4 regions of the Dechloromonas sp. TW-R-39-2 genome follow, and region 1 is predicted to be linked to each of the others. Evidence: predicted binding sites of a transcription regulator. Region 1 holds the regulator's gene; each other region holds the start of a gene.
The links. The regulator sigma-54, encoded in region 1, starts transcription at its own class of promoters, with help from an activator protein. The targets are predictions, from matches to a motif close to TGGCACGCTTNCTGCTNA.
Positions count from the first base shown of each region.

Region 2: GBK02_RS15425 (glutamate/aspartate ABC transporter substrate-binding protein) is a predicted target of sigma-54. The motif match lies at 4,345-4,362, and genes of this name have one in related genera.
Region 3: GBK02_RS16460 (ammonium transporter) is a predicted target of sigma-54. The motif match lies at 4,296-4,313, and genes of this name have one in related genera.
Region 4: GBK02_RS14080 (nitrate reductase) is a predicted target of sigma-54. The motif match lies at 2,704-2,721, and genes of this name have one in related genera.

Region 1 covers NZ_CP045202.1:307,636-314,806, reverse strand. Annotated here, with positions in the region: gene recA (recombinase RecA) at 1-359, shown strand, start outside; gene recX (recombination regulator RecX) at 352-795, shown strand; gene lptB (LPS export ABC transporter ATP-binding protein) at 792-1,529, shown strand; gene GBK02_RS01550 (RNA polymerase factor sigma-54) at 1,558-3,027, shown strand; gene hpf (ribosome hibernation-promoting factor, HPF/YfiA family) at 3,043-3,366, shown strand; gene ptsN (PTS IIA-like nitrogen regulatory protein PtsN) at 3,421-3,867, shown strand; gene hprK (HPr(Ser) kinase/phosphatase) at 3,877-4,812, shown strand; gene GBK02_RS01530 (PsiF family protein) at 4,863-5,126, shown strand; gene GBK02_RS01525 (adenylate/guanylate cyclase domain-containing protein) at 5,172-6,053, opposite strand; gene ttcA (tRNA 2-thiocytidine(32) synthetase TtcA) at 6,092-6,955, opposite strand; gene GBK02_RS01515 (response regulator) at 7,033-7,171, opposite strand, start outside.
Region 2 covers NZ_CP045202.1:3,178,141-3,185,311, forward strand. Annotated here, with positions in the region: gene GBK02_RS15405 (amino acid ABC transporter ATP-binding protein) at 1-710, opposite strand, end outside; gene gltK (glutamate/aspartate ABC transporter permease GltK) at 735-1,415, opposite strand; gene GBK02_RS15415 (amino acid ABC transporter permease) at 1,417-2,154, opposite strand; gene GBK02_RS15420 (asparaginase) at 2,244-3,308, opposite strand; gene GBK02_RS15425 (glutamate/aspartate ABC transporter substrate-binding protein) at 3,392-4,291, opposite strand; gene trpE (anthranilate synthase component I) at 4,577-6,052, opposite strand; gene GBK02_RS15435 (phosphoglycolate phosphatase) at 6,175-6,858, opposite strand; gene rpe (ribulose-phosphate 3-epimerase) at 6,858-7,171, opposite strand, start outside.
Region 3 covers NZ_CP045202.1:3,386,993-3,394,163, reverse strand. Annotated here, with positions in the region: gene zapD (cell division protein ZapD) at 26-784, shown strand; gene GBK02_RS16480 (DNA gyrase inhibitor YacG) at 784-981, shown strand; gene GBK02_RS16475 (Nudix family hydrolase) at 1,012-1,959, opposite strand; gene GBK02_RS16470 (ATP-binding protein) at 1,956-2,846, opposite strand; gene GBK02_RS16465 (murein transglycosylase A) at 2,894-4,111, shown strand; gene GBK02_RS16460 (ammonium transporter) at 4,344-5,546, shown strand; gene GBK02_RS16455 (helix-turn-helix transcriptional regulator) at 5,768-6,124, shown strand; gene GBK02_RS16450 (arsenate reductase ArsC) at 6,124-6,537, shown strand; gene arsB (ACR3 family arsenite efflux transporter) at 6,547-7,171, shown strand, end outside.
Region 4 covers NZ_CP045202.1:2,911,363-2,918,533, reverse strand. Annotated here, with positions in the region: gene GBK02_RS14100 (cytochrome b N-terminal domain-containing protein) at 1-769, shown strand, start outside; gene GBK02_RS14095 (cytochrome c1) at 781-1,500, shown strand; gene GBK02_RS14090 (glutathione S-transferase N-terminal domain-containing protein) at 1,584-2,180, shown strand; gene GBK02_RS14085 (ClpXP protease specificity-enhancing factor) at 2,183-2,617, shown strand; gene GBK02_RS14080 (nitrate reductase) at 2,731-5,454, shown strand; gene ybiB (DNA-binding protein YbiB) at 5,473-6,459, shown strand; gene GBK02_RS14070 (YbfB/YjiJ family MFS transporter) at 6,467-7,171, opposite strand, start outside.

The sequences.
Region 1 (7,171 bases):
ACATCCGCCGCATCGGCGGCATCAAGAAGGGCGACGAAGTGATTGGCAGCGAAACCAAGGTCAAGGTCGTCAAGAACAAGGTCTCCCCGCCGTTCCGCGAAGCCATTTTCGACATCCTGTACGGCGAAGGTATTTCCCGTCACGGCGAAATCGTCGAAATGGGCGTCGCCCACAAGCTGGTCGACAAATCCGGTGCCTGGTATGCCTACAAAGGCGAAAAGATCGGTCAGGGCAAGGACAACGCGCGCGAATTCCTCCGGGCCAATCCGGAAATTGCCCAGGAAATCGAGGCCGGTATTCGCGAAGCGGCCAGCACCAACGTGATCAAACCGGTCAAGGCCGCCAAGGCTGATGCCTGATCCGGTTGTTGCGCTGCGTGTCGCGGCTCTCCGACTCCTTACCCGGCGTGATCACAGCCGGGCGGAGTTGAAGGCCAAGCTCGCCGCGCAGGCGGAATCCGAGGAACAGCTCGATGCTGTCCTCGAAAGACTGCAGGCGGAGCGCCTGCTCTCGGATTCCCGTTTTGCCACTCAGCGCGTCGTTGCCCGGGCCGGACGTTACGGCAACGCGCGGCTGCGCCAGGAGTTGCGCCAGACCGGCGTGAGCGATGATGAAATCGCTGCAGCCTTGCCGGAAGCCGGCGACGAGACCGAGCGTTGTCGTCAGGTTTGGGCAAGAAAGTTCAAGCAGTTGCCGCAATCGGCTGAAGAGCGCGGCAAGCAGATGCGATTTTTGCAATATCGTGGTTTTTCCGGCGACGCCATACGCCGAGTGATGCGCGGAGCCGAAGAATGACGGACAAAAAGATTTCCACGCTGGCTGCCCACAACCTGAAGAAGCGCTACAAGTCGCACACGGTGGTTGAGGATGTGTCTTTTGAGGTCAAAAGTGGAGAGGTCGTTGGTTTGCTCGGGCCGAATGGTGCTGGCAAGACAACCTGTTTCTACATGATTGTCGGTCTGGTACCGGCTGATGGCGGCGAGGTTTACATCGACGATGCGAAGCTGACCCACCTGCCGATGCACAGCCGGGCCCGCCAGGGCTTGTCCTATTTGCCGCAGGAAGCCTCGGTCTTTCGCAAGCTGAACGTCGAGGAAAACATTCGTGCCGTGCTGGAACTGCTCGATCTGCCCGAGAAAGAGTTGAATGACCGACTGGAGGGTTTGCTCGGCGAACTGCATATCGGCCATGTCCGTCACGTCAATGCTGCAGCGCTTTCCGGCGGCGAGCGCCGGCGTGTCGAAATTGCCCGGGCCCTGGCAACCAGCCCGCGCTTCATCCTGCTGGATGAGCCGTTTGCCGGGGTCGACCCGATTGCGGTACTTGAAATCCAGAAAATCATCCGTTTCCTCAAGGAGCGGGGCATCGGGGTACTGATCACCGATCACAACGTGCGTGAAACCCTGGGTATTTGCGATCACGCCTACATTATCAGTGCGGGGCGCGTTCTGGCCGCTGGCCGTCCGGATGAAATCGTTGATAATGAAAGTGTGCGCAAGGTTTACCTTGGCGAGCATTTCAAGCTCTGACCGATAAGCAGCGTCCCTACCCCATTCGATGAAACCGGCACTTCAACTCAAGCTTTCCCAGCATCTGGCCCTGACGCCACAGTTGCAGCAATCGATCAAGTTGCTGCAACTATCGACGATCGAGATGCAGCAGGAAATCGAGCGCTATCTGCTTGAGAATCCGATGCTTGAACGGGATGATGACGCCGGAACGGAGTCTTATTCTTCGGCTCAGCAATTCGATGCGCCGAAGAGCGATGAGGGTGAGCGCGAACAGCGGGCTGAGCGCGACGAACGGGATGCGCGTGAAGAGCGCGAGCAGGATATTCCGAGTGCGCCATCCGACGTCGATGACGATCGCTGGTCATCCGATGCCGGTACCTATACCGGGGCAGGTCGCGATGAAGACGATGACAGCGACAGCCACGACATCCATGCCGCAACAACCAGTTTGCGCGATCACCTCGGCTGGCAATTGGGCATGACCCAGTTGTCGGACCGGGATCGCAGCCTGGTGCGTTTCCTGATCGAAGCGCTTGATGATGATGGCTATCTCTCGGCGCCTCTCGACGAGTTATGGGAAACCCTGCCGCCCGAGTATGAAATCGAGCTGGAGGAACTGGAAATTGCGCTCCGCCATATCCAGAGCTTTGATCCGACAGGTATCGGTGCGCGTGGGCCGAAAGAATGCCTCGCCCTGCAGCTGAAGGTTTTGCCGGAAACTTCGGTGCGCAACCTGGCGCTGACCATTGTCGAGCAACACCTTGAATTACTCGCCGCCCGCGACTTTGCCAAAATCCGTCGTCTGACGGATTGCGAAGATCCCGCCCTGAAAGCGGCACACAGTTTGATCGTCAGCCTTGATCCTCGCCCGGGCGCACGTTTCGCAGCCATTGAAGCACGCTATATCACCCCGGATGTGATGGTTCGCAAGCTCAAGGGAAAGTGGACCGCCTATATCAATCCGGATGCCTATCCGCGTTTGCGGATCAATCGGTTGTACGCTGAAATCCTGTCACGCCAGCGTCGTGGAAACGGCAACATGACCGGCCAGCTACAGGAAGCACGCTGGCTGATCAAGAATGTTCAGCAACGGTTTGAAACGATTCACCGCGTCACCCAGGCGATCGTCGATCGTCAGCGCCAGTTTTTCGAGCATGGCGAAGTGGCGATGCGTCCGCTCGTGTTGCGCGAGATTGCCGATATTCTCGGTTTGCACGAGTCGACCGTGTCACGCGTTACCAGCCAGAAATACATGGCCACGCCGCGCGGTATCTTTGAATTGAAATACTTTTTTGGCAGTCACGTTGCCACCGATACCGGTGGTGCGTGTTCTGCAACGGCCATCCGGGCACTGATCAAACAACTGATCGGCGCAGAAGATGGCAAGAAGCCCTTGTCGGATAGCCAATTATCCGAAATACTAGGCCAGCAGGGAATCGTTGTAGCCCGACGCACAGTAGCCAAATACCGTGAATCGCTTAACATCCCGCCGGTCAATTTACGCAAGACCCTGTAGAGAGAGGAGAAAAGCATGAATCTGCAGATCACTGGTCACCATATCGACGTTACCCCTGCTTTGCGCGAGTACGTTGAAAACAAACTTGACCCTGTTGTTCGCCATTTCGATAAAGTCACCGGCGTTAACGTGATTTTGTCTGTCGAGAAGCTCAAGCAGAAAGCAGAAGTGACCGTCCACGTTCCGGGCAAGGACATGCATGTCGAAGAGTCCGGTGACGATCTCTACGCAGCGATTGACTCCATGTTTGACAAGCTTGATCGCCAGGTCCAGAAATACAAGCAAAAAGTTCAGGATCACCATCGCGGTGAAAAGCCTGTCATTCTCGCGGCAGAATAATTGCCGTTCGGCCGCAGCCACCGCGCTGCGGCCCATGCATCACTGAATTTTCCTATGAACCCCTTAGCCAATATTCTGTCAGCCACACAGGTCCTTCTTGATCTTGAGGCAGGCAGCAAAAAGCGGGTCTTCGAACAGGCCGGCATGCTTTTCGAGAGTCATCTCGGGCTTGCCCGTGCAGTTGTCTTCGAAAGCCTCTTTGCCCGTGAAAAACTGGGTTCGACCGGTCTTGGGCAAGGTATTGCCATTCCGCATGGTCGGATCAAGGGCCTCAAGCAGGCTGCCGGTGCTTTCTTGCGTCTGGCAACGCCCGTACCGTTCGACTCGCCGGATGGGCGTCCGGTCAATCTCCTGTTCGTGCTGCTGGTTCCAGAACAGGCGACAGAACAACATCTCCAGATTCTTTCCGAATTGGCCCAGCGCTTTGCCGAAAAGCCCTTCCGGGAAGCCTTGCTTGCGGCAACCGACCCTGCCGCTGTGGTTACCCTGTTTCAGGTCTGAGCCAATTTCGTGCGCCACATCAGCCTGACCCAGCTCTACGAAGATAATCGGGAAAAGCTGCTGCTTAGCTGGATGATGGCGCAGCAGGCCGAACGCAACATCGAGATCAAGTTGTCGAACAACTATGGTGCCGATGTGGTTGGGCACATCAACATCATTCACCCCGAACGACTGCAGGTCATGGGACAGGCCGAATATGACTGGGCTTTCCGGATCGGAGAGCGTCGGTTCGCGCAGATGTTTCTCGACCTGCTTGCGGCCCTGCCACCAGCAGTTATCGTTGCCGATGGTCTGACGCCGCCGGATATCCTGATCGATGCCTGCAAGCAGACGAATACGCCGCTACTTTTGTCCCCCAAGCCCTGCTCGGCAGTGATTGATCTGTTGCGCATTTACCTGTCTGCCCGACTGGCTGATACGGTCAATCTGCACGGTGTATTCATGGATGTGCTGGGCATGGGCGTGCTGATCACCGGCGATTCCGGGGTTGGCAAATCAGAACTGGCGCTTGAGCTCATTTCGCGTGGCCACGGTCTGGTCGCCGACGATGTAGTCGAAATGGCCCGTATTGCACCGACCACGATAGAAGGACGCTGCCCCGGCATGTTGCGCGACTTCCTGGAGGTTCGCGGTCTGGGCTTGCTGAATATCCGGACTATTTTCGGCGAAACGGCTTCCCGCCGGAAAATGAAACTGAAACTGATCGTCCATTTGCAAAAGACGGTTTCTGCCGGCGATGCTCCCCGTTTGCCGCTCGATGCCCAAACCCAGGAAGTGCTGGGGGTGCCGGTCAGAAAGGTGGTCATTCCGGTTGCTGCAGGCCGCAATCTGGCCGTCTTGCTGGAGGCTGCCGTGCGCAATACCATCCTGCAGCTACGGGGAATCGACAGCATGCAGGACTTCATGGATCGCCAGCAGCGCATGATGCTTGACGATGATGCATGAATGATCGATAGTTGCCCGGCTACTATCAACCAACCCCGAGGGACTGAACGATGAAAAAACTGATTAGCCTTTTGCTTGTTGCTTTTGCCGCTTCATCCGTTTATGCCGCCGATGATTGCGCTTCGCGTGCTGCCGAAAAGAAACTGGCGGGTGCTGCCAAGAACAGCTTCATGAAAAAATGCGAAGCCGATGCACAAGGCCCGGCTGCTGCAACCTGCAATGCGACGGCCAAGGAAAAGAAACTGGCCGGGGCTGCGAAGAACAGCTTCGTGAAAAAATGTGTCGCTGATGCTCAGGCAGGTGGCGCGAAGTAACGCGGTCAACCATTGAAAAAGGCCATCTTTGGATGGCCTTTTTATTTACTGCAGGCTGAATTCGGCCTTGTCCGCCGAAGGGTCGTTGCCTGAGTTGCCAAAGGCGATCCAGCCCTCACCTTCGAGGCGCATTTCATGGTGCCTGACCATGACCTCCCGATGCTTTCCGAAGCTGACAAAACTGCCATTGGTGCTTGTGTCGACCAGAAAAAATCCCTCTGGCCGAAGTTCGATCCGGGCATGCTGACGAGAGGCTTTGCGATCTTCAACCAGAATCTTGCAGCCCAGATCGCGGCCAAAGGTGAGCGTCTGACTTTTTTCGTCCATCAGGAACGATTTACCACGATAGCGAATGGTCAGTTTCGCCGCTTGAGCAGCCGGTGGTGCGACAGCGACATCTTCCTTGGGGGCCGGGTTCCGGACCAGGAACAGGCTGACCGAGGCGGTCGACTCACGGATCGTCCCACGGCCGGGTTGGGCCTGCAGGATGATGGCCGGATGATCGATGACTTCCGCCTGAATTACCGAGCTGGCGAGAATCTGGTCGCCACCGGCGATACCGGCAATTCGAGCGGTCGTGGTGACTGTTTCGCCCACCGGCTTTTGTCCGTTGAAACTGACCAGCCCCGCATGAATGCCGATACGAATGCTCAGTTTGTGGCCCGACACCGCGGGCAGATCGGCGATGCGCTGTTGCATGTCGATGGCGGCAAGACAGGCTTCCGCCGCTGTTTCGAAACTGGCGAGTAATTCGTCACCGACCATTTCACCGATCAGGCCGCCATAGCCTTCGATCGAGCGGGACATCCGGTTGACGCAACGTTCGATGGCATAGGCCGCCTCGGCTTGGCCGAGATGCTCGAACAGCCCGGCACTGCCCGATATGTCGGCAAACATGATGACACGTCTTTGTTGTGCTTGGCTCATACCGGATCAGTGGCGGAAGTGGCGAAAGGGAGTTCGGATCAAAATGACAGATTGATTGGAATGCTACCTGACAATGGCATTTCCGGGGCATCAAAAGCAATATCGCCTTCTTCGATGGCGGTGTCCAGTGTCTGGCCTTTGAAGTCGAAAAACCGGTTGTCGGCGAGATGGGATGGCACGACATTCTGCATTGCGGTGAGTACCGATTCGGTCCGGCCCGGAAAACGTTTGTCCCAGTCGGCCATCATTTCCTTGATTTTCTGGCGCTGCAGATTTTCCTGCGACCCGCAGAGGTTGCAGGGAATGATTGGGAACTCCATGCCACGGGCAAATTTGGCGATATCGCTCTCGGCACAATAGGCCAGCGGACGAATCACGATGTGTGCCTTGTCGTCGGTGACCAGTTTGGGGGGCATGGCCTTCAGCTTGCCGCCAAACAGCAGGTTCAGGAACAACGTGTGCACCATGTCGTCACGGTGGTGGCCGAGGGCAATCTTGTTGGCACCCAACTCTTTGGCGGTGCGGTAAATGATGCCGCGACGCAGGCGGGAACAGAGCGAACAGGTGGTTTTGCCTTCTGGAATCTTGTCTTTGACGATCGAATAGGTATCCGATTCGACAATCCGATACTCAATCCCCACCGAATCAAGATAGCGCGGCAAGACATCGGCCGGAAAGCCGGGCTGCTTCTGGTCGAGATTCATGGCGATCAGGCGGAACTTGATCGGTGCACGCTGTTGCAAGGCCATCAGGACGGAGAGCAGCGTGTAGGAATCCTTGCCGCCAGACAGGCAGACGAGCACGGTGTCACCATCCTCGATCATGTTGTAGTCGGCAATGGCTTTGCCGGTACGGCTTTCGAGGGATTTGCGGAGTTTTTGCAGAGTATTTGAGATCGTCATGATGAATTTGCGCATTTGCCGTCTGCTTGCCGGAAATCAGACAAAAGACTGCGGTCGACCGTGAAAAAGGGGCGAGTTTACCTTGCCGGGTGCTTGCTGATGGCGACTAGATGACGTGAGATCGCACGAATTTCTGTTTCCAGCGAATCGATTTCTCGTGCAATACCATCGAGTTGATCATTTCTGGCTCGTACTTCAAGGCCACTGGCGACCCGT
Region 2 (7,171 bases), 590 kb from region 1:
GCGAGGAACTGCTGGGCGCGTTCGGAGCGCGGGTTGGCGAAGAAGGCATCCTTGCTGTCGTCTTCGACGATACGGCCGTGATCCATGAAGATCACGCGATGCGCGACACGCTTGGCGAAGCCCATTTCGTGCGTCACGCACATCATGGTCATGCCTTCCTGCGCCAGCTCGGTCATCACGTCGAGCACTTCGTTGATCATTTCCGGGTCGAGCGCCGAGGTCGGCTCGTCGAACAACATGCAGATCGGGTCCATCGCCAGTGCCCGGGCAATCGCCACGCGCTGCTGCTGGCCGCCGGACAACTGGCCGGGGAACTTGTGGGCATGCGCCTTGAGGCCAACGCGGTCGAGCAGCTTGAGCCCCTTGTCCATCGCTTCTTCCTTGCTGCGCTTGAGCACCTTGATCTGGGCAATGGCCAGATTCTCGGTAATGCTCATGTGCGGAAAGAGTTCGAAGTGTTGGAACACCATGCCGACGTGGGAGCGCAGCTTGGACAGATTGGTTTTCGGATCGCCAACCGAGGTGCCGTTGACGATGATTTCACCGGACTGGAACGGTTCGAGACCGTTGACGCACTTGATCAGCGTCGACTTGCCCGAGCCGGACGGGCCGCAGACAACGACCACTTCGCCCTTGTTGACCGTGGTGCTGCAATCCTTGAGGACATCGAAGGCACCGTAATTCTTGCTGACATTTGCAATCTTGATCATGGAATGACTCCTTGAGGCGGGCCGTCAGGCCGGATGATATTTTTTCTGGAGACGCTTCACGAGCTGCGAAGCGGAGAAGCAGATAACGAAATAGATGAGGCCGGCAAAAAGCAGCATTTCAACCAGTCGACCGTCGCGATCGCCCACCTTGTAGGCGGCGCCGAAGAAGTCGGCCAATGCCGAGACATAAACCAGCGAGGTGTCCTGGAAGAGGATGATCCCTTGCGTCAGGAGCAGCGGCACCATGTTGCGGAAAGCCTGCGGCAGGATCACCAGGCGCATCGCCTGGCTGTAAGTCATGCCGAGCGCGTAGGAAGCGCCGATCTGACCCTTCGGCACGCTCTGGATGCCGGCCCGGATGATTTCGGAGTAGTAGGCCGCCTCGAACAGCGCAAAGCCGATCATGGCCGAGGTCAGGCGCATGTCGGTGCCGCTCGGCAAGCCGAACAGTTGCTCAAGCGCCTTGGGCACGATCAGGAAGAACCAGAGCAGCACCATGACCAGCGGCACGGCGCGGAACAGATTGACATAGCCGGCGGCGAACAAGGAAACCGCCTTGATCGGCGACAGGCGCATCATGGCCAGCAAGGTGCCCCAGACGATGCCGATGACCACGGCGAGCGCGGTGATTTCCAGCGAAATCTTCATGCCGTCCCAGAGGAAGGGCAAGGCGCCGGGAATCGAAGACCAGTCGAATTCGTACATGTTATTTGCCTCCGATATAGCCAGGCACGGCAATGCGGTGCTCGACCTTGCGCATCAGGAACATCACGGTCACGTTGATCAGCACATAGGCGATGGTCACCGCGATGAAGGATTCGTAGGGCTGCGCCGTGTAATCGACCAGTTGGCGCCCCTGGGCAGCCAGTTCAAGCAGACCGATGGTCGAACAGACGGCGGAATTCTTGAAGATATTGAGGAACTCGGAGGTCAGCGGCGGAACGACCAGGCGGAAGGCCATCGGCAACATCACGAAACGATAGGTTTGCGGCAGCGTGAAGCCGAGTGCCAGACCGGCATTCTTCTGCCCCTTGGGCAGCGAATTGATGCCGGAGCGAATCTGCTCGGCGACGCGGGCGCTGGTGAACAACCCCAGGCAGACCATGGCCGCGAGGAACTGCTGGAAGACCGGATTCGACTGCTTGTAGGCATCGCCAATCGCGGTCGGCAACAATTCGGGCAAGACGAAATACCAGATGAACAGCTGGACGAGCAGCGGAATGTTGCGAAAAAGCTCGACGTAGGCAGTCGCCAGACCAGCCAACACTTTGTTCGGCACGGTGCGCAGCACCCCGACCAGCGCACCGAGCAGCAAGGCCAGGACCCACGCGGTCAACGACAGCGTGATGGTCATTTTGAAGCCGGCCAGCATCCAGCCGAGATAGGTGTCATCACCGCTCGCACTTGGCTGCAGGAAAACGCCCCAGTTCCATTGGTAATTCATCGTTGAATCCCTCATTGATCGCCGGCCTCAAGGCCGGACATATTGCTCTGGACGGTACCGAGTCAGCCCGGCACCGCCTTGTGACCTGCTCAGTACTCCCAGAAAATACGCTGCAATTCCTTGCTGTCATTCGTTTTAGTCAGCGCCACCGCCGCCAGGATGCGTGCCTTCTGCGGATTGAGATCGTGCGCCACGACCCAGTCGTACTGGTCATCCGGCTGTTCGGCATTGCGCAACACAAAGCCGCCGGCATTGACGTGCGAAGAACGGATGATCTGCACGCCCTTGCCGCGCAATTCACGCAAGGCCGGTACAACCCGGTTGCTCACCGAACCATTGCCGGTACCGGCATGAATGATGGCCTTGGCACCCTTGTCGGCAAAAGCACGATAGGCCGTGTCGGTGGTATTGCCGTAACCGTAGGCAATCTCGACCGGCGCCAGGGCGTCGATTTTTTCGATATCGAACTCGGAATTGGCGGTGTGGCGCTTGGCCGGCAGGCGGAACCAGTAGTTCTTGCCTTCGACCACCATGCCGAGCGGACCCCACGGGCTCTTGAATGCACCGGTCTGGATATTGATCATTTTGGACACATCGCGACCGCTGTTCAGTTCGTCGTTCATCGCAACGATGACACCCTTGCTACGGGCATCCTTACTGGCAGCGACGCCAACGGCATTGAACAGGTTGAGCAGGCCGTCAGCCGACATCGCCGTGCCCGGACGCATCGACCCGACGACGACGATAGGCTTGTCGGTCCGCACCACCAGATTCAGGAAATAGGCCGTTTCCTCCAGGGTATCGGTGCCATGGGTCACAACGATGCCGTCGACATCGCCTTGCTTGGCCAGTGCGGCGACACGCTTGCCCAGCGTGACCAGATGCTCGTTGGTAAAGCTTTCGGAGGCAATCTGAAAAACCTGTTCGCCACGCACCTCGGCCACATCGGCCAGGGTCGGAATACCGGCGATCAATTTGTCGACCGGCACCTTGGCCGCCTGATAGGTCGCGCTTTTGGCGGCATCCGCGCCGGCCCCAGCGATGGTTCCACCGGTCGCAAGAATCACGACATTGGGCTTGGCGGCGAAAGCAGGAACGGCAGCAACACAGGCTGCGGCAACCAGCAGGCAGCGGGAAAGAAAACGATTCAGCATGACAATACTCCTGGGGTATCTCTGTAGGGAAATGAACGGCCGGCCCTCACACGCGGTGCCGGCCGTTCACAAGGCCGTCCGGCTTATTCGTAAGCCTTGTCGTTCGGTGCCTTGAACAGTGCCTTCATGTCGTCCGACATCGGCATCTCAAGATTCAGGCCCTTCGGCGGAATCGGGTTCATGAACCACTTGCTGTAGATCTTGTCGGCTTCGCCGGAGGTCATCGCTTTGCTCAGCGCAGCATCAACCACCTTCTTGAAAGCCGGATCTTCCTTGCGCAGCATGCAGCCGTAGGCTTCCTTGGATTGTGCGGTACCGACCACCACCCAATCAGCCGGGCGCTTGGCCTTGGCCATTTCACCGTAAAGCAGTGCGTCATCCATCATGAAGGCAACGGCACGGCCGGTTTCCAGCGTCAGGAAGGCTTCGCCGTGATCCTTGGCGGAGATGATGTTCATCTTCATCTGCTTGTCTTCGTTCATCTTGCGGATCAGGCGCTCGGACGTCGTGCCGGCGGTGGTCACCACGTTCTTGCCGGCCAGATCGGCAAAATCGTTGATCCCGGCGGTCTTCTTGGCCATCAGCTTGGTCCCGATGACAAAGATGCTGGTCGAGAAACCGACTTGCTTCTGGCGCTCGGTATTGTTGGTTGTCGAGCCACATTCGATGTCGACCGTGCCATTCTGGATCAGCGTGATGCGGTTGGCCGAGGTCACCGGCATCAGCTTGGTATCGAGCTTGGCCAGCTTCAACTCAGCCTTGACGCCATCAACGACCTTGAGCATCAACTCGTGCGAGTAGCCGATGACTTGCTGCTTGTCGTCGTAATAGGAAAAAGGAATCGACGATTCACGATGACCCAGCGTGATGCTGCCGGTGTCCTTGATTTTTTTCAGGGTCGCGGATTCCTGGGCATGGGCCGGCAGGGTGGCAGCCGCGCCGAAAGCGGTAGCAAAAGCAGCAACAAAAGCGATACGTTTCATGAATTGTCTCCTGTTAAATGAAGAGGCCGGAGGCCGGCGACGACACCTATCACTACGCAGGAGGCGTGCCACCCCAAACGCAACAAAAAACAAAGAACAAGCCATTGATTTAAAACGGGATTAAAAGCACGCCGGCAGCATAGGCGTCGGATTTCCGACAGCTGGCCAGGCGAGCCATCGGAAATCCGTCACTTTCCTTGGGCCACCAGACTTGCCGAGTGCCGCGGTCGACACAAAAAAGCCGCCCAAATCGGGGCGGCTTTTTGCTGGTTTGCCGAGCAATACTCAGTCGATCCGGGTATCCAGCCCCTGCTCGGCCAGTTCGGCGGCGCGCAGCACGGCACGCGCCTTGTTCTGCGTTTCCTGCCATTCGGAATTCGGATCCGAATCGGCGACGATACCGGCACCAGCCTGAACGTGCAGCTGCTTGTCCTTGACCACGGCGGTACGGATCGCAATTGCCAGATCCATGTCGCCATGGAAACCAAGATAGCCGACTGCACCGGCATAAATACCGCGCTTGACCGGTTCGAGTTCGTCGATGATTTCCATCGCCCGCACTTTCGGCGCACCGGACACGGTACCGGCCGGGAAGGTCGCCTTGAGCACGTCGAGTGCATCCAGCCCCGGTTGCAGGCGGCCTTCGACGTTGGAGACGATGTGCATCACATGCGAGTAACGCTCGACCAGCATGTTCTCGGTCAGTTTGACGCTGCCGATGCGTGCGACACGGCCGCAGTCGTTGCGCCCGAGGTCGAGCAACTGGGTGTGTTCGGCGCGTTCCTTCTCATCGGCCAGCAACTCGGTGGCCAGTGCGGCATCTTCTTCCGGCGATGCGCCGCGTTTACGCGTCCCGGCAATCGGCCGGACAGTGACGCGCTCGCCTTCGAGACGGACCAGAATCTCAGGCGATGCGCCGACGACATGGAAATCCTCGAAATCGAAGTAGAACATATAGGGCGACGGGTTGAGGCTGCGCAGGGTGCGGTACAGCGCCAGCGGACTGGCGTGGAACGGCTTGGTCATGCGCTGCGACAGGACGACCTGCATCACGTCGCCTTCGGTAATGTATTCCTTGGCCTTGAGGACGGCCTTCTTGAACGCGGCCTCGCCGAAAACAGAGACTGCTGCCTCGGATTGGACCGGCTGCTCACTCGGGATGGTGACCGGCGTGCGCAGTTTGGCGAGCAGCTCTTTCAGCCGCGAACGTGCTTTCTGGTAAGCACCGGGAAAGCCCGGTTCGGCAAAGACAACCAGCGTCAGCTTGCCCGAGAGGTTATCGACGACGGCGATTTCCTCCGATAGCAGCAGGCCGATATCCGGCGTTCCCAGATCGCCCGGCTTTTGGGTCCGGGTCAGGCGCGTCTCGACGTAGCGCACCGTATCGTAGCCGAAGCAACCGACCAGACCGCCGCAGAAGCGCGGCAGTCCGGCTTGCGGTGCGGCACGGAAACGCTCCATGAACTTTCCGATGAATTCGAGCGGATTGGTGTCGTCCTCACGCTCGGCAATGCGGTTGCCGGTCAATACCAGCACCTGGTGACCATGCACGACGATGCGCGTCGGCGAAGCCAGGCCGATGATCGAATAGCGCCCGAAGCGTTCGCCCCCCTGCACCGACTCCAGCAGATAGGTGTAAGGGCCGTTGGCCAGCTTGAGGTAGATGGAAAGCGGCGTATCAAGGTCGGCAAACGTTTCCAGCGTGACAGGAATGCGGTTGTAGCCTTGCGCGGCAAGCGAATTGAATTCGGTTTCAGTCATGGGGAAGCCTCGGAAATGACAGGGTGCTGCGTTCTGGTGCATTGCGCCGGATCGGCGCGCGAAAGGAGATCAGGGGCGCCAGCGACGCCAACCATGCCAATCGTTCCAGAATTGCAGAGTCGTCATTTGTGATGGAGGTCTTTGAAAGTAAGGGCTTGCCGGTAGGCGGCGAGCAGGTCGGATACTAGCGCATCGCAATCGGCGCTGTCCACCGGCTCCCCCTCGTTGTAGCCGTAGGGGACGGCGTAGGCCGGGCAACCGGCGGCGCGGGCGGCTTCGATGTCGTTTTTTGAGTCGCCAATATGCAAATTGAAGCGCGGCTCGATGCCCATCTGGCGGCAGGCGTGCAGGATCGGTTCCGGATGCGGTTTCTTGTGCGCCGTCGTATCGCCGGAAACGACGACCTCGAAGTAATGCCGCATGCCGACATGCTCAAGCAGTGCTTCGGTGAACATCGCCGGTTTGTTGGTCACGATGCCGAGCTTCAGGCCGCTCGCCTTCCAAACTTCAAGACCTTCGCTGACGCCGGGGTAAATCCGGGTCAAACGACCGTTGACCGCAGCATAGTGCTTCTTGAAGGACTCGATCGCCGCCTGTATCTGCGCATCCGACGGTGCCTGCCCGCCATGCGTCAGGCAGCGTTCGACGAGCACAGCCATGCCCTTGCCGACAAAGCTGTGCACTTCGGCCAGCGTACGCGGCGGCGCACCGATTTCCTCCAGCATCAGCCGGCAGCCTTCGGCCAGGTCGGCGATGGTATCGAGCAGCGTACCGTCGAGATCGAAGGTAACCGACTGGAAATGCATCAGACCTTGCCCAGTTCGCTGCGCAGCGCGCCGATGATCGTGTCGTAGCGATGCGGGTCGCTGTCCTTGCCGGCACCATAGACGGCCGAACCGGCGACGAAGGCATCGACGCCGGCACGAGCGATTTCGGCGATATTCGTGACATTGACGCCACCGTCGATTTCCAGACGGATGCGACGGCCGCTTTCCTTCTCGTAGGCGTCGAGCTTGGCCCGCGCCTGACGTGCCTTGGCCAGCGTGCCGGGAATGAATTTCTGCCCACCAAAACCGGGATTGACGCTCATCAGCAGGATGACGTCGATCTTGTCGAGCA
Region 3 (7,171 bases), 380 kb from region 1:
TTCCGTTCCTTCGGACACTGGCCGCGTGATTACTTACGAATACCCGTTTAACGAGCGCATCCGCACATTGTTGCGTCTCGAAGACTTGTTCGAAAAAACGGCCTATTTCATTCAGAGCGAAGGTCAGCTCGAACACCATACCGCCCTTGTCACCCTGTTTGAAATCCTTGAAGTGGCCGGTCGTGCCGACCTGAAAATGGATTTGATCCAGGAGCTGGAAAGGCAGCGCCAGACCTTGCTGGCCTACCGCAATAATCCCGATATCTCCGAAGAGGCGCTCTCCGGCGCGCTTTATGAAATCGAGCACTCTTCGGCCGCCTTGCTCGGCATGGTCGGCAAGATCGGCCAGTATCTGCGCGACAACGACTGGCTGATGGGAATCAAGAGCCGTGCGGCGATTCCCGGCGGTGTCTGCGAATTCGATCTGCCGTCTTATCACTGGTGGCTGAATCGTCCGCTGGATGTCCGTCTTGAAGCACTTGATGGCTGGCTCAAGCCCATGCTGCCGTTGCGCGATGCAGCGGCCATCGTCTTGCGTCTGCTGCGCTCAAGTGGCCGGCCGAAGCGTTATAGCGCGGTCAACGGTCAATTCCAGCTCAATCTCGGCGGTACCGCCGCGCAGATGGTGCGCGTTGCGGTGAGTGCCGACGAGCAGGCGATTCCGGAAGTCAGCGCCAACAAGTATTTTCTCAATATCCGCTTCACCAAGCCGCCGGCAGGTGAAATCAAGGCCCGTGGCTGCGAGCGCGATATTGATTTCGACCTGACCTTCTGCAACCTGTAATGACGGCACGCAAGGTCCGTTGCCCGCAGTGTGGCGAAGATGCGCTCTGGTCGCCGGAAAATCCGGATCGCCCTTTCTGTTCTGAACGTTGCCGGAAAATCGATCTCGGTTGCTGGGCGGCCGATACTTACCGCATTCCGGTGCAGGGCCAGCCTGATCTGCCGGACGGTGACCTGTCCGGCGATCAAGGTTTCTAGGGTTTCCAGCAGTTCCCGGCTTTCCCAGGTTTACCAGCCGCGCATCAAGGCCAGCCCGTGAGCACCATGGGCTTGAGCTTGGTCGATCAAAGCCGGGCTCATGCCCCCCAATGCAAAGACCGGGATGGTGTTTCCCGCGAGGCGTTCGGCAAATCCGTCCCAGCCCAGTCCCGGATTTTCCGGGTGGCTTGGCGTTGGCAAGACCGGGCCAAGCAGGGCGTAATCAAGGTTCAGTTCGCCGGCGCGACGGATTTCGGCCGTGTTGTGGCATGACGCACCCACCCAGTTGAAGTCGGGGCGTTCGTTGCAGGCCGCGAGTCCGCTCGATGACAGATGCAGGCCATCGGCGCCGACCAATCGGGCGACTTCCGCATCGTCGTTGATCACGACGAGGGCGCCATGGTCGTGAGCCAGCCGCTTGACGGCTTCGGCGAACCACAGGCGCCGGGCTTGCGGCCAGTTCTTTTCGCGTACCTGGACCAGCTTCAGGCCCGCATTCAGCGCTTCTTCAAGGCGCTCCAGCTGGCGCTCGACGCCTTCGCTTTCGGCCATCGTAATGGCCATCCGGGTGGGTAGGGCCAAGCCTTTGAGAATTGGGTCATTGGCCGGCAGGATGGGGGCAACGCTGGCGCTTTTGCCGCATTCCATCCAGTCGACCGCAGCATGTTCCAGCGGGGCGGTGATGCCGATTTCCCCGGTCCACGCCGTGACGCGCCAGAAATGCAAACGTACCGTGGCGTGCGGGTAGGTGAATTGCCGGGTCAGCCAGGGGGCGCATTCCGTGACACTGATGCCCAGTTCTTCATAAAGCTCGCGAACCAGCGCCTGGCGAACGGTTTCGCCAGCCTCCAATTTGCCGCCCGGGAACTCCCAGTAGCCGGCGTAGACCTTGCCCTCCGGCCGTTGTGCGAGGAGGAATTCACGGCCGCCAGCCCGCAGCATCACGGCGGCGGCAACTTCGACGATTTTTTCGCTCACCGTGTCGTCTCCGGCTGATCTTTCTGCTGGCCGGCCAGATCGCGGGCGAATTGCCAGGCCACACGGCCGGAGCGCGAGCCGCGGCCGAGTGCCCAGTTGAGGGCGTCGCGTTCGCACCGGGCAATCACGGCTTCATCGACGCCGAGATAGCGCAGCCAGTGATAGACGATGTTCAGGTATTCGTTCTGGCTGAACGGGTAGAACGAAATCCACAGGCCGAAACGTTCGGACAGCGAGATTTTTTCTTCAACGGCTTCGCCCGGATGAATTTCGTCGTCGATCCGCTGGGTTTCCAGATTTTCCGAAAAAAACTCGGGCATCAGGTGGCGCCGATTCGAGGTGGCATAAATCAGCACATTGTCCGGCGGGGCCGAAATCGAGCCATCAAGCACCGATTTCAATGCCTTGTAGGCGGTTTCGCCGGCTTCGAAGGAAAGATCGTCGCAGAAGATGATGAAACGTTCCGGTCGGCTTTCGATCAGGTCGACGATATCCGGCAGGTCGACGAGGTCGGCCTTGTCCACCTCGATCAGCCGCAGGCCTTGTGCCGAATACTCGTTGAGTACGGCCTTGACCAAGGATGACTTGCCAGAGCCGCGCGAGCCGGTCAGCAAGACATTGTTGGCGGTGTGCCCGGCGACGAACTGGGCGGTATTCAGGCGGATGCGCTCTTTTTGATCGTCGATGTTGTTCAGTTCGTCGAGGCGGATCGGGTGGGGCTGGCGAATGGCCTGCAACCAGCCGCGGCCGTGGTTCTTGCGCCAGCGAAAGGCAATCGCATTTTTCCAGTCCGGCAGCGGCGGAGCGGGGGGCAGCGTTGCCTCAAAGCGACCAAGGACGGCCTCGGCACGGGCAAGCAGACGTTCAAGCTGGAGAGATTCGGGCATGGTGACAGGTATACTTCGCATTGAATTCACGCACTCTAACGAAACCCATGCGAAAAATCCAAGCCGCACTCTTTCTGGCCTTCTCCCTGTTAAGCGCCTGCAGCCTTTTGCCCTCGGGAGAGCCGGAGCCGGCTGTCTGCAAACCTTGCGCAAGCTGCCCGGCCTGTCCGCCGACGGCCGTCACGACGCCCGTGCCGCCAAGCCCGTTCGCCCGGACTTTTCGCGCCGCCAGCTGGGCCGATCTGCCGGGCTGGAAAGATGACGATATAGCGGCTGCCTGGCCGGCTTTCATGCAGTCTTGCCGGGGCATGGCCAGCAAGTCGCACGGCCCGGCCTGGAAGCGCGTCTGCGATCTGGCGCGGACGGCTGACGGCAAGCCGGATTTCAATCCGCGAGCCTTCTTTGAGCAAAACCTCCTGCCCTATGCCGTCCTGACCGGTGATGGTGAATCCAACGGCATGATTACCGGCTACTACGAGCCACTGCTGCGCGGTAGCAGAACCAAGGTGAAGGGGTTTGAACAGCCGATCCGGGCAGTGCCGGATGATTTGCTGACGATCGATCTGTCCGCGCTTTTCCCTGAGCTCAAAGACAAGCGCGTTCGTGGCCGGGTCGAAGGCAACAAGGTGGTGCCTTACTGGTCACGTGCCGAAATTGGTGCTCGCGGGGATCGCTTGCCGGGTAAAACCTTGCTTTATGTCGATGATGCCGTCGAACTTTTCTTTCTTCAGGTTCAGGGTTCCGGTCGGGTCAAGCTGACCGATGGCAGCACCGTGCGCGTCAATTATGCCGACCAGAACGGCCATCCTTACCAATCCATCGGTCGCGTGCTGGTCGACCGCGGCGAACTGAAACTTGAAGAGGCTTCGATGCAGGGCATCCAGGCCTGGGCGCGCGCCAATCCGGCCCGTCTCGACGAATTGCTCAACGCCAATCCGAGCTATGTTTTTTTCCGTGAAAATCCGAACAGCAAGGATGGTCCGGCCGGCGCGCTTGGCGTACCGCTGACGCCCGAGCGCAGCATTGCGATTGACCCGCGTTCGGTGCCGCTCGGCGCTCCGGTTTTCCTGGCAACGACCCGCCCCAATTCAGTGCAGGCGATGAATCGCCTGGTGATGGCACAGGATACCGGGGGGGCGATCAAGGGGGCGGTGCGTGCCGATTTCTTCTGGGGCTTTGGCAAGGCGGCAGGCGAACAGGCCGGGCGTATGAAGCAAACCGGACGTCTTTGGGTGCTTTTGCCACCGGAAGCTGCTCCCAGATAGAAAAAGCGTTTTTTCGCCCGAAGTTCTGGTGCATCCCTTGAGGCGGTGGCGGGGTGGTTTTGTTGGTGCATCGCCCGCATTTTCTGCACCGATGATGGGCGACGGATTGTTGTTTGGCACTTGTTTGGTGCGCTTCTGGAAAAATGACTTTTGCAATGCACTGATTTAAAACATCTTTGTGCACTGGAATGGTGCTTGCTATAGGCATTCGATTCCAAAATCAGGGGCTTTCATGGAAAACTACCAATCCGGCAGCAATGTGCTGTTCATCTTGCTTGGCGCCATCATGGTGCTGGCCATGCACGCAGGCTTTGCCTTTCTCGAAGTGGGCACGGTTCGCAAGAAAAACCAGGTCAATGCGCTGGTCAAGATTTTGACCGATTTCGGCATGTCGACCCTGGCATACTTTTTCATCGGCTACACCATTGCCTACGGTGTCAATTTCTTCACCGGTGTTGAAACGCTGATGGAAAAAAATGGTTACGAACTGACCAAGTTTTTCTTCTTGCTGACTTTTGCCGCAGCCATTCCGGCGATCATCTCCGGGGGGATTGCCGAACGAGCCAAATTCCACCCGCAGTTGATTGCCACATTCATGATCGTCGGCTTCATCTATCCGTTTTATGAAAGCATCGCCTGGAATCAGGCGTTTGGCATTCAGGCGTGGCTGAAGGCGACATTTGGCGAGGAGTTCCATGACTTCGCCGGCTCTGTCGTCGTGCATGCCATGGGCGGCTGGATTGCCTTGCCTGCCGTCCTCCTGCTCGGGCCACGCTATGGTCGCTACAACAAGGACGGCCGCATTTCAGCCCATCCTCCTTCATCGATTCCTTTTTTGGCATTGGGAGCGTGGATTCTGACGGTCGGCTGGTTTGGCTTCAATGTGATGAGCGCCCAGACGCTGGACAAAATTTCCGGCCTAGTCGCCCTCAATTCGTTGATGGCGATGGTCGGCGGCACCATGGTGGCACTTCTGCTCGGCAAGAATGACCCGGGTTTCGTGCATAACGGCCCGCTCGCCGGTCTGGTCGCCGTTTGTGCCGGCTCGGACCTGATGCACCCGATGGGTGCGCTGGTTGTCGGCAGCATCGCTGGCGGCCTGTTCGTCATCATGTTCACGCTGACCCAGAATCGCTGGAAAATCGACGACGTTCTGGGCGTCTGGCCGCTGCACGGCCTGTGCGGCGCCTGGGGCGGTATCGCTGCCGGCATCTTCGGCAGCAAGGCGTTGGGCGGTGCAGGTGGCATTGCCTTCATGCCACAACTGATCATGACTGGTCTGGCGATTGTCGTTGCCTTGGCCGGCGGAGCCATCGTCTATGGCAGCCTGAAAGCCTTCATCGGCTTGCGACTCGATCAGGAAGAAGAATACGAGGGCGCCGACCTGAGCATTCACCGCATTACGGCAACGCCGGAGCGTGAGCCGAACTGGTAAGGCGTGATCGTAGTGAAAATGTCTGTCGTAATACGGACAGCAAAGAGGCCCAGGATTTTGGGCCTTTTTGTTTGTGACTTAGTCGAAATTGCCGTTTTTGAGATTCACAAAATCTGTCGACTATCGGTCAGGGGATCATTGACCGTCCATCAATGCCATCTCTGCAGTGCGTAACAAAAGGGTCACTGGACTTTATTTTATAATTTGATAATACTCGAACAATGGAAACATTAAATGCAGCTGAACTTCTTGCCGCACTGGGGCATGAGTCTCGCCTGGCCATTTTCCGGTTGTTGGTCGAGGCTGGGCCGGATGGCATCAACGCCAGTGCCATCGGCGAGCAATTGGGCATGGTGCCGGCAACGCTGTCGTTCCATCTGGCACATCTCAGCCGGGTTGGCCTGATTGCCGGCGAGCGCGAAAGCCGCTTCATTCATTACTCAGCCAACTACAGCACGATGGATGATCTCATTGCCTTCCTGACCAGCAACTGCTGCCAGGGCAATGCCTGTCTTCCCAAGGCCGCATGCTGTGACACCACTGAAAAACGTCGTGCCAAAGCCGGAGTGAAATCCTGATGTCTAAACTCAAAACCGTGCTGGTGCTGTGCACCGGTAACTCCTGCCGTTCCCAGATGGGCGAAGCCATCCTCAACCACGATCTCTCCGGCTTGGTGCGGGCCATTTCGGCCGGTACCAGCCCGCAGCCCAAGGTTGCCGACGGCGCGATCGCAGCGCTCAAGCAGGCTGGTCTGCCGACCGAGGGATTGAGCCCAAAAGCCGTCGAAGCGGTCATGAATGACGATATTGACCTGGTCGTCAGCGTTTGTGACAACGCCAAGGAAACCTGCCCTGTTTTTTCCCGTCCGGTGATGCGAATCCATGTCGGCTTTCATGACCCGCATGGCGAGCCGCTGGAGAGTTTCGTCGCCGTCCGCGACGATATTCGTAGCCGGCTGGTGCCGGCGGTGCGTGAAGTACTTGGCCTGTGAGGAAGCGCGATGTCAGCCCAATGTGAAACGACTGCAAAACTCGCAGCCAAAGCTTCGATGAGTGTTTTTGAACGCTTCCTTACGGTCTGGGTTTTTCTCTGCATCGCGACTGGCATCGCAGCCGGGCAGATGGCGCCCGCAGCCTTTCAGGCCATCGGTCAAATGGCGGTTGCACAGGTCAACCTGCCCGTCGGCCTGCTCATCTGGATGATGATTATTCCAATGCTGGTCAAGGTCGATTTCGGGGCACTGGCCGAGATGAAGCAGCATGTGCACGGAATCGGTGTGACCTTGTTCGTGAATTGGCTGGTCAAGCCATTTTCGATGGCTTTCCTCGGCTGGTTGTTCATTCGCAACCTGTTTGCGCCGATGTTGCCGGCCGAACAACTGGACAGCTACATCGCCGGTCTCATCCTGCTGGCTGCCGCGCCCTGTACAGCGATGGTTTTCGTCTGGAGCCGCCTGACCAACGGGCATCCGCTATTCACCCTTTCGCAGGTTGCCATCAACGACATCATCATGGTTTTCGCTTTTGCGCCGCTGGTTGCGCTTTTGCTTGGGATTTCGTCGATTACCGTGCCGTGGAACACGCTGCTGACTTCGGTCGTTCTTTATATCGTGATTCCGGTCGGTT
Region 4 (7,171 bases), 860 kb from region 1:
CTCTGCGATTCCAGTCATTGGTCCTGATCTGTCGATCATCATCCGTGGCGACTTCGTCGTCGGTGACGCTACGCTGAACCGCTTCTTCTCCTTCCACGTGATTGCCTTCCCACTGGTTCTGGTTGGTCTGGTTGCAGCTCACGTGCTGGCTCTGCACGAAACCGGTTCGAATAATCCGGACGGTATCGAGATCAAGGCCAACAAGGATGAAAATGGCATTCCGCGCGATGGCATTCCTTTCCACCCGTACTACACGGTCAAGGATATCGTCGGTGTGGTTGTTTTCCTGATGGTCTTCTCCGCCGTGATGTTCTTCGCACCGGAAGGTGGCGGTTACTTCCTGGAAACGCCGAATTTCTATCCGGCTGATCCGCTGAAAACCCCGCCGCACATTGCACCAGTCTGGTACTTCACACCTTACTACTCGATCCTGCGTGCCATGGTCTGGAACTTCTTCGGCTTGCCGGCAAAGCTCTGGGGTGTGATCGGCATGGGGGCTTCGGTCGTGATCTTTGCTGCCCTGCCTTGGCTCGACCGTAGCCCGGTCAAGTCGATCCGCTATCGTGGCCCGATTACCAAGGTGATGCTGACCATCTTCGTGATCGTCTTCTTCATCCTCGGTTACCTGGGTACCCTGTCTCCGTCGCCGATGGGCGAGCTGATCTCCCAGATCTGCACGGTGTTCTACTTCGGTTTCTTCCTGGGCATGCCGTGGTGGTCACGCATGGACAAGTTCAAGCCGGTTCCTGACCGCGTGACGATGAAGTGAGGATGCAAAAAATGAAAAAATTTCTGATCGCATTGCTCTTCGCGCCGATCATGGCATTTGCCAGCGGCGGTGCGGTTCATCTCGACAAGTGGCCGGGCTCGGTCGGTGACAAGGCTGCATTGCAGAATGGCGCCAAGCTGTTCGTCAATTACTGCCTGAATTGCCACGGTGCTTCCTACATGCGCTACAAGAATCTGGTCGACCTCGGTCTGACTGAACAGCAGGTCAAGGAAAACCTGATGTTCACTTCCGACAAGATTGGTGGCTTGATGACTGTGGCCGCTCGTGCCGATGAACAAAAGCTCTGGTTCGGTGCTACGCCGCCGGATCTGACCATCATTGCCCGTGCCCGTGGTGAAGCTGGTAATGCCGGTGCAGGTGCAGACTGGCTCTACACCTACCTGCGCTCCTTCTATCGTGACGAAAACCGTCCGACCGGCTGGAATAACGTGGTGTTCGAAAATGTCGGCATGCCGCACATTCTTTATGGTCTTCAGGGGCAGCAAGTCCTGAACCACGAAACCCACAAGCTGGAAGTGGCTGTTCCGGGCCAGATGGCTCCGGCCGAATTCGACAAGGCTGTTTCTGATCTTGTCGGCTTCATGGTCTGGATGGGCGAACCGCAACAGGAATTCCGCCAGAAGCTTGGTTTCTTCGTACTTGCCTTCCTGGGCTTGCTCTTCGTGCTTGCTTACGCGCTGAAGAAGGAATACTGGAAAGACATTCACTGATCCTGTCCGGATCAGCTAACGGCATCGCGGGTTTGGCTTCGGCCAGCCCCCGATGCCGAATCGCATTTTGAGGGTTACCACAAATGATGAATCTGTACTCGGGCACCACCTGCCCTTTTAGTCATCGCTGCCGCATTGTCCTTTTTGAAAAGGGCATGGATTTTCAGGTGATCGACGTTGATATGTTCAACAAGCCGGAAGAAATGGCCGCGATCAATCCGCACAACCGCGTTCCGGTGCTGGTTGAGCGAGATCTCGTTCTGTTCGAGCCGAACATCATCAACGAATACATTGACGAGCGGTTTCCGCATCCCCAACTGATGCCGGCTGACCCGATCATGCGTGCACGTGCCCGTCAGTTGCTGGTCGGTATGGAGCGCGAAATTTTCTCGTTCATGGAAGTGATCGAAAAAAATGGCAAGACGGCTGACAAGGCTCGCCAGGAAATCAAGGCGCGTCTGACCGAGATCATCCCGATCTTCAACAAGCAAAAATTCATGCTGGGCGATGAGTTTTCGATGCTCGATGTGGCGATTGCTCCGTTGCTCTGGCGTCTTGATCACTATGGCATCGACCTTGGTAAAGCTGCTGCACCGCTGATGAAATACGCCGAGCGGATTTTCAGCCGTCAGGGTTTCATCGATGCATTGACGCCGTCTGAAAAGGCGATGCGCAAGTAAACATGGAACTGCCGTCTACCAAGCCTTACCTGCTGCGTGCAATCTGGGAGTGGTGCTGCGATAACGGATTTACACCGTATATTTCAGTCCAGGTTGATGGGCGAACGCGTGTCCCCCGGGAATTTGTCCGGGATGGACAAATCGTCCTGAATTTGGGCCCCGATGCCACTAACAAGCTGAAAATCGGTAATGATTTTATCGATTTCCAAGCTCGTTTCGGTGGCGTTTCACGCGAATTGTCCGTGCCGGTGACTCAGGTTACGGCAATTTATTCGCGTGAAAATGGCGCGGGTATGGCTTTTGAGCTTGAGGCTGGAGAGTCACAAGGCGAGTTCGATGACGCAGAGGATGTGGCTGTTGATGCCTTGCCCGCAGAAGAGCCGCCTGAGCCACCTCGCCCAGAAGGAGGGCGTCCCAAGTTGCAACGCATCAAATAGGGACGCACGGCAAGATCGATGCACCAAAAAAGGGAAATTTCTTCTGGAAATTTCCCTTTTTTATTTAATTTCATGCTGTTTCAGGGTGGCACAGCTGTTGCTCAAGGACAGTCATGAAAAATGAAGTCAAATCCACTTGCTGTTACTGCGGCGTTGGCTGCGGTGTCCTGATTGAAACCGAGAATGGGAAAATCTCCGGTGTGCGCGGCGATCCTGACCATCCGGCCAATCGCGGTCGACTCTGTACCAAGGGTGCAACGCTCCATTTGACGGCAGGCCCGAGCGGGCGACTGTTGTTCCCAGAGCGCCGCTTGCAGCGCGGCCAGACCGGACAGAGAGTGGCTTGGGATGCTGCGCTGGAGTCCGCTGCGGATCGGTTTGCCGAGACAATTCGTCGCTATGGTCCCGATTCGGTGGCCTTCTATATTTCAGGCCAGTTGATGACCGAGGACTATTATGTCTTCAACAAATTGGCCAAGGGACTGATTGGTACCAACAATGTCGATACCAATTCCCGTCTCTGCATGTCGTCGGCTGTTGCTGGCTACAAACAGACACTGGGCGCCGATGCCCCGCCTTGCTGTTACGCCGATATTCTGGCCGCTCAACTGATATTCATCAGTGGGGCAAATCCGGCTGTCGCACATCCGATTGTTTTCCGTTACATCGAAGACGCCCGCGCGGCGAATCCCGATCTGAAAATCATTGTCGTCGACCCGCGTCGTACCGAAACGGCCGAGATTGCCGACCTTTACCTGCCGATCAATCCCGGAACAGACATCGCTTTGTTTAATGGCATGCTGCATCTGCTGATTCGGGATGGCTTGGTCGATCACACTTATATTGCGGCACACACGACTGGATTTGAGGCGGTTGCCGAAATCGTCAAAACGTATACGCCGGCTGCGGTTGCCCGTATTTGCGGGATTTCGGAGCTTGACCTGATCCAGGCAGCCGAGTGGTTCGGCAAAAGCACGGCGGCCTTGTCACTCTATTGCCAGGGCCTCAACCAGTCGGCGCATGGAACCCACAACAGCGTCAGCCTGATTCATCTTCATCTGGCGACCGGCCAACTTGGCAAGCCCGGCGCTGGCCCATTCTCATTGACCGGGCAACCCAATGCCATGGGCGGACGCGAGGTGGGCGGGATGGCCAATTTGCTCTCGGCACATCGCGACCTTGGAAATCCCGAACATCGGGCAGAGGTGGCTGCGCTCTGGGGGATTCCGGATGTTCCCGCCAAACCAGGCAAGACTGCGGTCGACCTGTTCAAAAGCCTGGATTCCGGCGAGATCAAGGCGGTCTGGATTGCCTGCACCAACCCGGCGCATTCCATGCCGAATCAGGCTGCCATTCGCAAAGCGTTGCATACGGCCGAATATGTCGTGTTGCAAGAAGCTTATGCCGGCACCGATACGGCCGAGTTTGCCGACTTGCTGTTGCCGGCCAGCGCATGGGGCGAAAAACATGGCACGGTCACCAACTCGGAGCGCTGCATCAGCCGTGTTCTGCCAGCAGTTGCTGCGCCGGGAGAGGCGCGTCATGACTGGGAAATCGTCGTCGACTTTGCCCGGCGCCTGGCGAACAAGCTGGGTAACCCGGCGACAGCCCATCTTTTTCCCTACACCAACCCCGAAGAGATTTTCAACGAGCACCGTGAAACAACGCGGGGCCGCGATCTGGATATCACCGGCTTGAGTTATGGCCACCTGGAAACCCGTGGCTCTCAACAGTGGCCGTATCCCGACGGGGCGCAGGCTGGCACGCAGCGTTTGTATGAAGATGGCCGTTTCCCGACGCCTGATGGTCGCGCACGTTTTGTTCCGGTTCAGCACCAGGCAACGGCAGAGGCGCTGAGCAATGAATTTCCGATCAGCCTGATTTCAGGTCGCATGCGTGACCAGTGGCATGGCATGACCCGGACAGGCACGGTTCCGCGTTTGTTCAATCTCGACGATGAACCTGAACTGGCCATGCACCCCTGCGACATGCGACATCGGGGGCTGGCTTCTGGTGATATCGTGAAAGTGGCCAACCCGCGCGGCGAAATGGTCGTGCGGATTGCCGAACGTGCCGGGCTGAAGCGAGGCCGAGCCTGGATGCCGATGCATTGGGGAAGCCAGTTCATGAATTCGCCCGGGGCGAATGCGTTGGTCAGCGAAGCGACTGATCCCTATTCGAAACAGCCTGAGCTCAAGCATGCTGCGGTGCGGATCGATAAACTCGATTTGCCTTACCCGGTCGCCGTGCTTCGGCGTTGTGCTTCGACAGACGAGGCCCGGGCTTTGCTGGCCGAAGCGAGAAGCTTGCTGTCGATTTTCCCCTACGCCGCGGTGGGTTTGTATGGCCGTAGTGCACCGTTGGTGATTCTGCGTGCAGCTGAACACGGTCCGCTCGATAGCGCACAGCTTGCTGCGGTCGACCGTCTGTTTGGCCTCGATTCGACGGAGGGAGAGATTCTCTATGCCGATGCAAAACGCCAGATCAACAAGAAAGCCATTGTGCGCGATGGCCGCTTGTTTGGTGTCAGGCTGGCAGGGGAGGCCTTGGCACAGAGCTGGCTGAAACAGGCCATGGCGGAAGATGAACTGGATCCATCATTGATCCGCTTTGCCCTGGCTCCCAGCGAGCGTCCTCCGGTCAGCATGCCGTCGCGCAACATCATCTGCAAATGTGCCGATGTCAGCGATGTACAGATTCAGCAGGCACTGGCGCAGGGCTCGGATTTGGCCAGCATGCAGCAAACCCTGAAATGCGGCACTTTCTGCGGCTCCTGCGTACCCGAGATCAAGCGGATGGTGGCAGAATACGCGACCAAAGAAGCCGTGCCAGTCTGAACGCGGCGAGAGGAGACTATGGGCTACGCTCATTTCATCAAGGAACTTGGTCGCGGCGCCGATGGCGCCCGCGATCTGTCGGCTGACGAAGCGCATCAGCTTTATGCGGCGATGCTCGACGGTGGCGTCCCGGACCTCGAACTCGGGGCGATGATCATCGCCCTGCGCGTCAAGGGTGAATCTGTCGACGAAATGCTGGGGTTTCTTGCCGCGGTCAATGACCGGACAAATCACCTTGAATTACCGCATGGTCGAGTTCGACCGGTTGTTCTGCCGACGTACAACGGTGCACGCAAGGAGGCCAACCTGACTCCCTTGCTGGCTCTTCTACTTCAGCGCTTTGGCGTCCCGGTACTGGTGCATGGCCTGATTGAAGGGTTTGGCCGGGTGACGACGGCACAGGTTCTGCGCGAATTGGGCATCATGCCGGTGACCTCGGTGCTGCAGGCGCAAAACAGTCTGGCCGAGAAAGGCCTGGCTTTTGCCCCGCTCAGTCTGCTGTGTCCCGGTTTGCATAATCTGTTGTCGCTGCGCAGTCGGATGGGCGTCCGGAGCAGCGCCCACAGTCTGGTCAAAATGCTCAGCCCGTTTCATCAGGAGGCAGTGCTGGTTGCGGCTGCCACGCATCCTGATTTCATCGAGCTGATGCGCAACATGCTGGTTGCCCGGGGCGAACGCGGAATCTTGCTGCGTGGTACGGAAGGCGAGCCGTTTGCCAATCCGAAACGTCGCCCTCGCCTTGAGTACGTGCATGATGGCGCGGTCAACGTGCTTTTTGAAGCAGAACACGAAAGCCTGCGCAGTTTGCCCAGCCTGCCTGAGTCAGCCGATGCGGCAACGACGGCAAAATGGATCCAGCGCGTACTGGATCGACAAATTCCGCTGCCCAAGCCGATTGCCAATCAGCTCGCCTGCTGCCTCTATGCCGCAGGCTATGCCGAGGATTTCAATCAGGCCAAGGCGATCGTTGCCGTCGAATCGAATGGGCTCGCTGCAGCAGGGTAGGCATCATTCAGCTTTGCGGGCAGGGCGTTCCCAACTGTGCCTGCAAAGCATCGCGTCGCTCGACGTTTTTGAGCAGCCAGAGCAGTAACGTGCCAATCGCCATGACCGTCGCAGCCAGATACAGACCCGCGTTGTAGCTGCCCAGCGAGGTCGCCAGCCAGCCGGTCACGGCAGGGCCGATGATTTGTGCCGCGCCGTAGGAAAGCGTCATTTTTCCCATCATTTTCGCCGGTCGGGTCGGGTAATAACGCCCCGCCATGGTCAGGACCAGGCTGACCATACCGATGAACGTGCCGCCAAAGAGCAGCGCCCCGAAAATGGCAGCCCCCAGGCCGCCGATCATCACCGGCAAGAGAATGCCGACAATTTGCAGGATGGCGGCCGCGATCAATGCATTCAGGTCGCCAATGCGTCGGGCAATGAAATCCCAGTTGATGCAGGCAGGGGCCGCACCGATGCCGATGGCCAGAAAAACCCAGTTGCCTTGGCCCGTCAGGCCCGGCAGGCGCTCGATGATGGCGACGATAAACGTCGCGCTGACGACATAACCGATGCCGGCACAGAAATAGGCAGCCATGAAGAGGCGCATGAAAAGTGGGCTGGGCGGCTTGTCTTCCATTTTCTGGCCGCTCTGGGTGATACCGCTGGTGTCGGGGGCAGGGAGCCAGGCGAGCGCAGGAATCAGCAGAACGCAGCCGATCAACGTGAAGGC